DNA from 2 places in the Arabiibacter massiliensis genome. Region 2 is predicted to be linked to the other one. Evidence: predicted binding sites of a transcription regulator. Region 2 holds the regulator's gene; the other holds the start of a gene.
What was found. Region 2 encodes HrcA, which represses chaperone genes, less so after heat shock. Its sites were predicted from a motif close to TNTTAGCANNCNNNNNNNNNGNNTGCTAANA; they were not measured.
Positions count from the first base shown of each region.

Region 1 (4,922 bases), 2.2 Mb from region 2:
GCGAGAGCCCTTTCCAGCTCACCAGCGTTGAACCCTGTTTTTCCTCGGACCGGCGGGCGTCCCAAGTTGTCGGCCACGAGCTCGCCGGTCCGGGCGTTCACCGCGGCCATATGCTCGCACTCGGCGTTGTTCGTCGCGCTCAAGATACGGCCGGTCTGCTCGTAGATGCTCTGACAAACTTTTCGAGGAGCGGGCATGGATTCGAACGCGTCGTGAAAGCTCTTCGTGTTCACCGCAGGTGAAACCGAGAAGCTGGTAACGCTCCCGTGCATCGGCACCAAAGATTCGTCGCACTTCAAAACAACTCCCTACATGAAAGGATTGTCGACATCCTTCCAGTGTAACGAGCCTATCTAGCGCATACATGGCGTGCGACCAGCGAAAATGCGCTCGATTCTTGCATGGATCCAGCGGAAACACCACGTGCTTCCATCGCGAATCAAGCGGGATTCAAGCGCATTTCAAGCGGAAATCAAGCGAGTTCCCAGCACCCCAGGTCAGAGGCTAGCTAGAACGCGTGTCACGCCCACTTGTGGGTGACGCCGCGGGCGTCGGCGAGGGCTTCGGCGCCCCATTGGGCGAACAGGCCGTCGTGGTAGGTGTCGGGGCGGTAGGTCCTCGCCTGACCGTAGCCGTCGATCACCTGGATGGCGTTCAGCATGTGCTGCGCGATGAACGCGGGGTCGTCGGCCTCCTGGGCACTGGCGGGAAGCTGGTTCCACACGTAAGCGAGCGGGCGGCCGTACTTGTCGGTAACACTGGTGTCGTACTGGAGCCACAGCGTGTCACCCTTCCCCACCAGGCTCTTCATGTGGTCGGACGCCTGCACGCCCTCCTCGCAGTTGCGCTCTTCCTCGGGAGCGACGCTCTCGGGCGTGTCCAGACCCACGAAGCGCACCGACTCGTGGCTGCCGTCGGGCATCTCCACCGCCAGCGTGTCGCCGTCCACCACGTGGCGCACCGTCACCTGGTCGAACGTGGCCGGATCCAGATGCCCCCGCTGCGTGGACGACCCCCGGGCCGCATCGCGCTCGGCTGCCTGGCGCGCGGCATCGGACACGGCAGCGCCCGCACCGCCGCCGTCCGCAGAAGCTGCCGGCGACCCGTCCTCGGCGGGCGGGGTCAGTGCGGGCAGCTGCGAGCCGACCCACACCACCCCCGCCAGCACGAGCGCCAGCAGAAGTCCCAGCACCTTGCCCGTGGGCCCGTTGCCGGAGGCCTTCACCGCATCGCCCAGAGCGCGCTGCACGTTCTTGTCCCGCAGAAGCGAGGAAAGCTTGTCCGCCATGCGCCCTACGCCCCCGCTCCTGCGCTCATCAGCACTTTCCCGCTCATCGTCTCGATACGCACGCCGAGCACCCGTCCGTCGGCCACCTCCATCTTCCCCACGCAACGCGGGAAATCGCCACGCGGGCGAAACACCGCGCCGGGACACAGGAAGTAGTCGGCCGGCCGCGCATCCTTGCCGCACAGCAGCTCGGGCACGTGGGTGTGGCCGTGCACGCACACCTGCGGGATGGGATCGCCCGCCGCCAGGCCCGCGCAGCCGTTGAAGCCGATGCGCACGTCGCGCGGGTAGTGCGCCACCAGGAAACGCACGCCGTCGATGACCGGATGCGCGAACCGCCCCACCTTCGAGCCGTACTCGTCGAAGTCGTTGTTGCCGAGCACCGCCGTGGTGGGCGCGAGCGCCTCCAGCGCGTGCAGGATGTCGGGCCCGCCGATGTCGCCCGCGTGGATGATGTGGTCGACGTCGGCCATGGCGGCCAGCGCCTCGTCGGACAGGCGCCCGTGCGTGTCGGATATGAGGCCGATGACGGTCATGGTGCGTCCTTTCTACGTCAACGCACCAGTATAGAGCATCGTTTCCTACCTCAAGCACTCGTTTACCCACGCGATGAAGTTGCCCGTCGAGTCGCCGCTCGTTCGGCCGTTTGACGAACGGCTTTCGGCGGCGTTTCGCTTCTCGCCCTGGTCGCGAACGCCAGGGGCGGAAGTTGCTTCCCCCTGTAGCATTCGCTTTGAAGGCGTCGGCGATCGGCAAGCCGACAAAGTTGACAGAACCGTAACTTTTAGCACTCTCAACTTGACAGTGCTAATATACGGAAGTATAACATGAGCGTACACAGGAAATCGGATAGAGAGGGACGCAGGTTTTCTCTCACAAACCTGCTCCCCACGACGAAACGGAGATGATCAGAATGGCAATGATGGTACCCATGCGGAGGAGCCGCAACCTGCTGAGCGAGCTCATGTCCGACCCGTTCGACGCGTTCTTGGACGCCGCCACCGCCCCCATCCAGGGCATGCAGAAGATGGCGCCCACGCTCATGCGCACGGACATCAAGGAGACGGACGCCGGCTTCGAGCTGACCATCGATCTGCCGGGCTTCAAGAAGGAGGACGTGAACGCCGAGCTCAAGGACGGCTACCTCACCATCGACGCGCAGACGCAGTCCGAGACCGAGGACAAGGACGAGAAGGGCACCTATGTGCGCAAGGAGCGCTTCAGCGGCAAGTGCAGCCGCACGTTCTACGTGGGCGAGGACATCGAGGAAGACGACATCAAGGCGAAGTTCGAGGACGGCGTGCTGAAGATCGCCGTGCCGAAGAAGCAGGAGCAGCCCAAGCTGGAAGAGAAGAAGACCATCGCCATCGAGGGCTAGATTAGCGAGGCAACCCCGCCGCGCACTGGGGCGCGGCGGGGCGGGAATAGACGGCACCGCGCATCATAGGGCAGGCCGCGGCAGAAGGTAGCGAGAGCGACTTTGAGCGGCCGATGCGCGAAGGGAAGGCGACCGAGAGGCCGCCTTCCCGCATGCTGGAGGGATTCCCGTTTTACAGGTCGCCGGCCACGAGGCGCGCGACGTGGCGGCCTTGCACGGACGAGCGGCCCGAAGCGCAGCCCACGAGATACTCGGGGTAGTTGCCGCTGAAGAAGCTGCCGGACACGTCGCCAGCCGCGAACAGGCCCTCGATCACCTGGTCGTCGGCGCCGAGCACGTGGCAGTCCTTGTCGATGCGCAGGCCGTCGAGCGTGGTGAGCAGCGACCCGCCGAACCAGCAGCCGTAGAACGGCGGCGTGCGCAAGGCGCTCAGGCGGTAGGCCTCCTTGCCGAAATCGTCGTCCTTCTGCGCGTCGAACTGCGCGTTGTAGCGCTCGGCCTGCGCGAGGAAGCTCTTCTTGGCCTCGCCCTCGAAGCCCAACTTGCCCGCCAGCTCGTCCAGCGTGTCGGCCTTCTGCATGACGCCCTGCTCGAGCGCCACCTTGCAGAACTCCTCGATAGGCATCCCTGCGGCCATCATCTGGTTGGCGAACGCCGAGCAGCCGATGGTGGAGAAGCGCAGGATGTCCTCAGGCGCGTTCGCGTCGAACACCTGGCACCACACGCCGCCCGGCTGCTGGCCCGCTTGGAAGCACACGAAGTCGTAGGGCGTCGACTCGTTGCAGAAGCGCACGCCGTTGCGGTTCACCTTCATGAACGGCTGGCTGCCGATGTTCTCCTGGAAGATGGTGCCCGGAAGCGCCGCCTTCTCTCCTTCGCCCACGTAGCCGGCATCCACGCCGGGGGCCACGGCACCGCGGTCGAAGATCATCGGCGACGGGTCAGGGTCCTTCACGCCGCCCGCCCAGAGTCCCGCGCGCAGGCCCAAGCCGTCGTCGTTGATGGCGTAGCTCGACGAGGTGCTGCACCCGAGCGCGGCGGGCTGCAACGCGCTCATCATGACGGGATTGGCCGGGTAGCCGCCGGTGGCGAGCAGCGTGCTCTCGGCGTTGACCTGCACGAGGCCTTCGTCGGTGTCGAAGACGGCGCCGGATACTTTGCCGCCGTCGCACACGAGCTTCACCAGCGTGTGCTTGAAGCGGATCTGGTTGCCCGCCTCCTCGATGGCGGTGCGCAGCACGTCGTTGCGCATCGGCGGCGCATAGGGCGTGAGCCACACGTGCTGGAGCACCGGCAGGTAGTAGTCGGTGCCGCCGGTGGCGTGCGCCGGGGGCATGTCCACCACCAGCTGCTTGCCGGCGGCCTGCATCTTGGCGTCGATCCAGTCCAGCAGCTCGGCGCTCTCGTCGATCCACACCTTGACGACGTCCTGGCGGCACTTGCCGGAAGCGTAGCGCGTCAGCTCGTTGAGCAGTTTCAGCGGGTCGGCCTCGCCGCCCTGGGCGAGCGCGGGCTTCGAGTTCACGATGCCCAGGTACTCGCGCGTCTCCTGCACCGAGTCGTTCTTCTCGGCCAGGATGAAGTCGAGTCCCAGGTCGCTCGCCGTACCGGCCGCGCACATGCCCGCCGTGCCCGCGCCGATGATGAGGAGCTTCGTGTCCTCGGTGCGCACGATGTCGCCCTCGGCCACCGCCGGCTCGGCGCCGAGCCACGCAGGCGCGCCGTCGGAGGCTTGGGCGGCCTCCTCCGCGGACGCCTTCGCGGAGCCCTGCCCCTGCGGCGAGCAGCCTGCCAGGCCCATGACGGATCCGGCAGCCGCAAGCGCGCCCAATCCCAAGAAGCCCCTTCGCGACATCCCGGTGCTCTTCGTCGTGTCGTTCAGCATGATCCCTCCAATCGCATCCGACGGCCCCTTCGGCCGCCGCGTTTGACGGGCCCCACGCTACGCCGTGCGGACGCGCTTGGCTTCACCCCGAGGACGCGAAGTTCTTTTTGCATGCTCGAACAGGCGATTCGCGCCGGCCCATCCCCTATCTCGCCTTCTGGGGGTGAGGCCCGCCGGAGAGAATTTCGCCGACGGGCGATGCGCCGGCGCAGGACTTCGAGTACACTTGATCGCAGCGGAAGGAGGAGGACATGCGCGACGACGCACCGGGCGCGACCCGCGACGACAACCCGTCGGGCTGGCGGTTCGGCGCGGCCGACGTCGCCGCCTGCGCGTCGCTCGCCTTGCTGCTGATCTCGGCGTTCATCCTC
Region 1 covers NZ_LR698996.1:2,707,727-2,712,648, reverse strand. The annotation lists gene FX134_RS11530 (hypothetical protein) at 1-299, opposite strand, end outside; gene FX134_RS11525 (thermonuclease family protein) at 521-1,288, opposite strand; gene FX134_RS11520 (metallophosphoesterase family protein) at 1,294-1,824, opposite strand; gene FX134_RS11515 (Hsp20/alpha crystallin family protein) at 2,202-2,666, shown strand; gene FX134_RS11510 (FAD-binding protein) at 2,839-4,551, opposite strand; gene FX134_RS11505 (response regulator transcription factor) at 4,803-4,922, shown strand, end outside.
Region 1: a site for HrcA is predicted at 2,071-2,101, ahead of FX134_RS11515 (Hsp20/alpha crystallin family protein). Genes of this name have one in related genera too.

Region 2 (4,922 bases):
ATGAGCGGCCGTGCGAAGGCGGCGGTCGGCTGCGGGTGCTTGGTCGCCGTCGTGGGCTTCGTGCTGCTCATCGCCTTCTCCCTGGTGAACATGGCCGACATCCTCATGGGCTAGGAACGCGTCCGCAGGGATCGTTTTGGCGGGCCGCCTCGTAAGGCAAGGGCCCTGCCCTTGCCGCAACCTGCGGAACGATCCCGCCCGATACGCGCATTTACAGAAAGGCATCATGCACGAGTTCTTCCGAAAGCACCGCCTGCTGCTCGCGCCCATGGCGGGCGTGAGCGACGAGGCGTTCCGCGCCCTCTGCCGCGAGCAGGGGGCCGACCTCGCCTTCACCGAGATGGTGTCGGCGAAGGGGCTCTCCTACGCGAACGTTAAGACACGGCATCTGCTGCGCCTCGCGCCGGGGGAGGACCAGGTGGCGGTGCAGCTATTCGGCCACGAGCCCGACACGATGGCCGCGCAGGCCGCCTGGATCGAGGACGAGATGGGGGAGTCGCTCGCGTACCTCGACGTCAACATGGGCTGCCCCGCGCGCAAGATCGTGTCGAAGGGCGACGGCTCGGCGCTCATGAAGGAGCCCGAGCTGGCCGCCGCCATCGTGCGCGCGGTGCGCTCGGCGGTGGCGCACCCGGTGACGGTGAAGTTCCGCCGCGGGTGGGCGCTGGGGGAGGAGACGGCCCCGGAGTTCGCGCGGCGCATGGAGGATGCGGGCGCGTGCGCCGTCGCCGTGCACGGGAGGTACGCCGAGCAGCTCTACCGGGGCAGCGCCGACTGGAGCGTGATCGCGCGGGTGAAGCAGGCCGTGAGCGTGCCGGTGGTGGGCAACGGCGACGTGCGGACGGGTGCCGACGCCGTTGCGATGATCGAGCGCACGGGCTGCGACGCCGTGATGATCGCGCGCGGTGCCGAGGGCAATCCCTGGGTGTTCGCGCAGGCCAAGGCCGCGCTTGCGGGCGAACCCGAGCCGGCGGCGCCCGCCGTGGAGGAGCGCATCGCCATGGCCCGCCGCCATGCGCGGCTGCTCGCCGAGCGCGAGGGGAAGAACATCGTGCGCATGCGCAAGCACGCCATGTGGTACATGGCCGGCCTTCCAGGAGCCTCGGCGGCCCGCGCGAAGATCAACGCCTGCGTCTCGGTGGAGGACTTCGACCGCGTCTTCGACGAGCTGCTGGATTATGGAGGGCCGTCCGCGTGAGGAGGGATCGGCGGGCACGCCGTGCTCAGACAGTCCTCGCTTCGCTGCGGAACTGCGCGCGGCATGCCCGCCGATCCCTCCTCACGCTGCGTTCTTCGTCATCCTGAGCGAGCGGAGCGAGTCGAAGGATCCGTCTAAAACAACCGCACTATTCTCCCGGCGGGGGAGGCTCCCGGAAGCCTCGGCTGGGGGAGGGGGGGGGGACCTGTAGCATGCCCCACGATCCGTACAAGGCTCTTTACTTGCACGTGCCGTTCTGCGTGAAGCGGTGCGCTTACTGCGACTTCGCGACGGCGGCGGTGCCGGCTGGCTCGCCGGAGATCGACGCGTACGTGGAGGACCTCTGCCTGCAGATCCGCCGCAAGGCGAAGGAGGGGGAGCTCGGCGCCATCGAGACGGTGTATATCGGCGGGGGCACGCCTTCGCATGTGGGGCTCTCTCGGCTCTCGATGCTCCTCTATACGCTCTCGCTTTCGATGCATCTTACGCCCGAGGTGGAGTGCACGATGGAGGCCAATCCGGAGAGCCTCGACGAGCGCATGGTGCGCGACATCTGGGCGCTCGGGGTGAACCGCCTGTCCATCGGCGTGCAGAGCTTCGACGACGAGGTGCTGCGCGTGCTCAGCCGCGCTCATGACGCGGATGCGGCCCGGCGCGCCATCGAGGCCGCGCGGACCCGCTTCGAGAACGTGAGCGTGGATCTCATGTGCGGTATCCCCGGGCAGTCGGAGGCCAGCTTCGAGGCGAGCGTGCGCGAGGCCGTCTCACTCGGCGCGACGCACGTGAGCGTGTACCCGCTGACCATAGAGCCGCACACGCCCTTCGACGCGGCGGTGCTCGCCGGCGAGCTGGACGAGCCCGACGACGACGTGGAAGCCGCGCACATGGAAGCGGCCGCGCGCGTGCTGGGCGCGGCGGGCTTCACGCGCTACGAGGTGGCGAGCTACGCGCGGCCCGGCTTCGAGAGCAGGCACAACACCGCGTACTGGACGGGCGTGCCCTACCTCGGCCTCGGGCGCTCGGCCGCCACGATGACGCAGAACGCGAGCCGCCGTATGCGCATGCAGGACGGCGAGGTGACCGACGACCTCGACGCACGCCAGATGGCCGCCGAGGACCTCATGCTGGGCATGCGCATGTCGCGCGGCGTGCCCGACGCGCAGGCAGAGCGCGCCGATGCGCTCGGCCTCGGGGCGACGCAGGCCTTCGCCGAGCTCGCGGAGCAGGGCCTCGTCGTGCACGAGGACGGCCGCTGGAGGCCCACCGAGCGCGGCTGGCTCTGCGGCAACGACCTCTACGGCCGCCTCCTCGACCTCGCTCCATGATAATGCCCCGGTTGTCATCCCTGCCGTCTTTTGGGACATTTCAGAGAATCTTCCAGGTTTTTTAGCACTCTCTTGCGCCGGCTGCTAGAATGGTGCGTTGGCGGAACGGTCAAGTGAAAGAGGAAGGTGGAGAGGCGTGCTTTCAGATCGAAGGCAGAGGGTGCTCGCGGCCCTCATCGAAGAGTACGTCGCGCGCGCTCTGCCGGTGGGCTCGCGCACGCTGACGGAGCGCTACCAGCTGGGCGTGAGCCCGGCCACGGTGCGCAACGAGCTGTCGGTGCTCGAGGACGGCGGCTACATCGCGCAGCCCCACACCTCCGCGGGCCGCGTCCCCACCGACTTCGGCTACCGCGCCTTCGTCGACAACCTGCTGGCCACCGACCTCGCGGCCGACGACGAGCGCTACCGTCCCGTCGTGGACGAGCTGCGCCGCAGCGCGAGCGAGCTCGACGCGCTTCTGGAGCAGACGTCCTCGGCCCTCACGCGCCTCACGGACTGCCTGTCCATCGTGCTGGCGCCCTCGGTGCTCAACCTGCACATCAAGCAGCTCTCGCTCATCTCGCTCGCGCCGCATCGGGCGCTCGTCGTGCTCGTCACCGAGGACGGCCAGGTGTTCAACCGCCAGATGGAGTTCGCCGACGAGGTGTCCCCCGACGACCTGGCGCGCGTGCAGCGCTTCCTCGGCGAGGTGTTCAACGGCAAGTCGCTGCAGGATATCGAGGACGGCCTGGGGCAGGGCATGATGGAGGCGTTCCGCGACCCGCTCGTGCGCATGGCGCTCGACGAGGTGCTGTCGTGCCTGCAGGAGAGCGAGCTGTCGCGCGCGCACCGGCTGGGGGTGAGCTCGCTGCTTACGAAGCCCGAGTTCAGCCAGGCCGAGGCGCTCCTGCCCGTCATGCGCGTGCTCGAGGACGACACCGTGCTCCTGCACATCCTCGACGACGCGGCGACGCAGGGCGCGGGCGTGCCGAGCGTGCGCATCGGCCGCGAGAACGACGCGGCGGCGCTGTCGGGCGTGTCGGTGGTGGCCAGCCGCTACGGGCGCGGCGCGTCGGCGGGCGTGGTGGCCGTCGTCGGGCCCACGCGCATGGATTATTCGAAAGTCATCCGGGCGGTGCGCATCGCGAGCGCGGCGCTCGAGGATGTGTAGGAACCGAGAGCACGGGCGGCGGCGAAGCGTGCCGCGCGCCCTTGGAGGAAAGGTAATAATCGCAGATGGCCAGGGACCTGTACGAAGTTCTGGGAGTTTCCCGAGAGGCGACCGAAGAGGAGATCAAGAAGGCGTTCCGCCGGCGGGCGCGCGAGCTGCATCCCGACGTGAACAAGGCGCCTGACGCCGAGGACCAGTTCAAGGAGCTCAACGAGGCCTACGACGTGCTGAGCGACGCGACGAAGCGCGCCCAGTACGACCGCTTCGGCACCATCCCCGGCGCGGCGGGCAGCGGAAGCCCCTACGGGGGCGGCGGCTACGTCGACTTCGAGGACCTGTTCGGCGGCGGCTTCGGCATGGGCGACATCTTCAGCTCGTTCTTCGGCGGCGCGGCCGGCGGGCGCGCCCCGCAGCGCCGCGAGGGCCGCGACATGGGCGTGGGCCTGCGCCTCACGCTCGAGGAGGTGGCCGCGGGCGCCAAGAAGGAGATCGTCTACGACCGCCTGGCGCCGTGCCCCGACTGCGACGGAACCGGCCTCGGCCCCGACGGCCGCGAGATCACCTGCCCCGAGTGCCATGGCCAGGGCCGCGTGGTCACCATCCAGCACACCTTCCTCGGCGACATGCAGACGTCCGCCACCTGCAAGGCTTGCGGCGGTACCGGGCGCACCATCGAGAACCCGTGCCCGGAATGCGAGGGCCAGGGCCGCGTGCCCGACCGCCAGCGCGTCACCGTGGAGGTGCCGGTGGGCATCCGCGACTCCCAGCAGCTGCGCCTTTCCGGCTTCGGCGAGGCCGGCATGCACGGCGCGCGCCCGGGCGACCTCATCGTCACGGTGCGCATCCAGCCCCACGAGTTCTTCGAGCGCGACGGCGACAACCTGCACGCGCGCGCGAACATCTCCATCGTCCAGGCCGCCCTCGGCGCCGAGATCGAGATCGACGGCATCTTCGCCGACGAGAAGGTGCAGGTGCGCATCCCCGAGGGCTGCCAGAACGAGCAGGTGGTGCGCGTGAAGGGCTACGGCATGCCGAAGTTCCGCAGCGAGTCGCGCGGCGACATGTTCGTGCACGTGAACGTGGTGGTGCCCAAGAAGGTGACGAAGAAGCAGCGCGAGCTTCTGGAGCAGCTGGCCCAGGAGATGGGCGAGGACGTGGCCGACGAGCGCTCGCCGCTGCAGAAGCTGCGCGACGCCTTCAACTAGCGGCGAGCCTCCCATGTCCCTGCCTCATTTCTACCTTGACGACC
Region 2 covers NZ_LR698996.1:502,679-507,600, forward strand. The annotation lists gene FX134_RS02140 (hypothetical protein) at 1-114, shown strand, start outside; gene dusB (tRNA dihydrouridine synthase DusB) at 227-1,198, shown strand; gene hemW (radical SAM family heme chaperone HemW) at 1,411-2,523, shown strand; gene hrcA (heat-inducible transcriptional repressor HrcA) at 2,660-3,673, shown strand; gene dnaJ (molecular chaperone DnaJ) at 3,739-4,878, shown strand; gene FX134_RS02165 (RsmE family RNA methyltransferase) at 4,892-4,922, shown strand, end outside.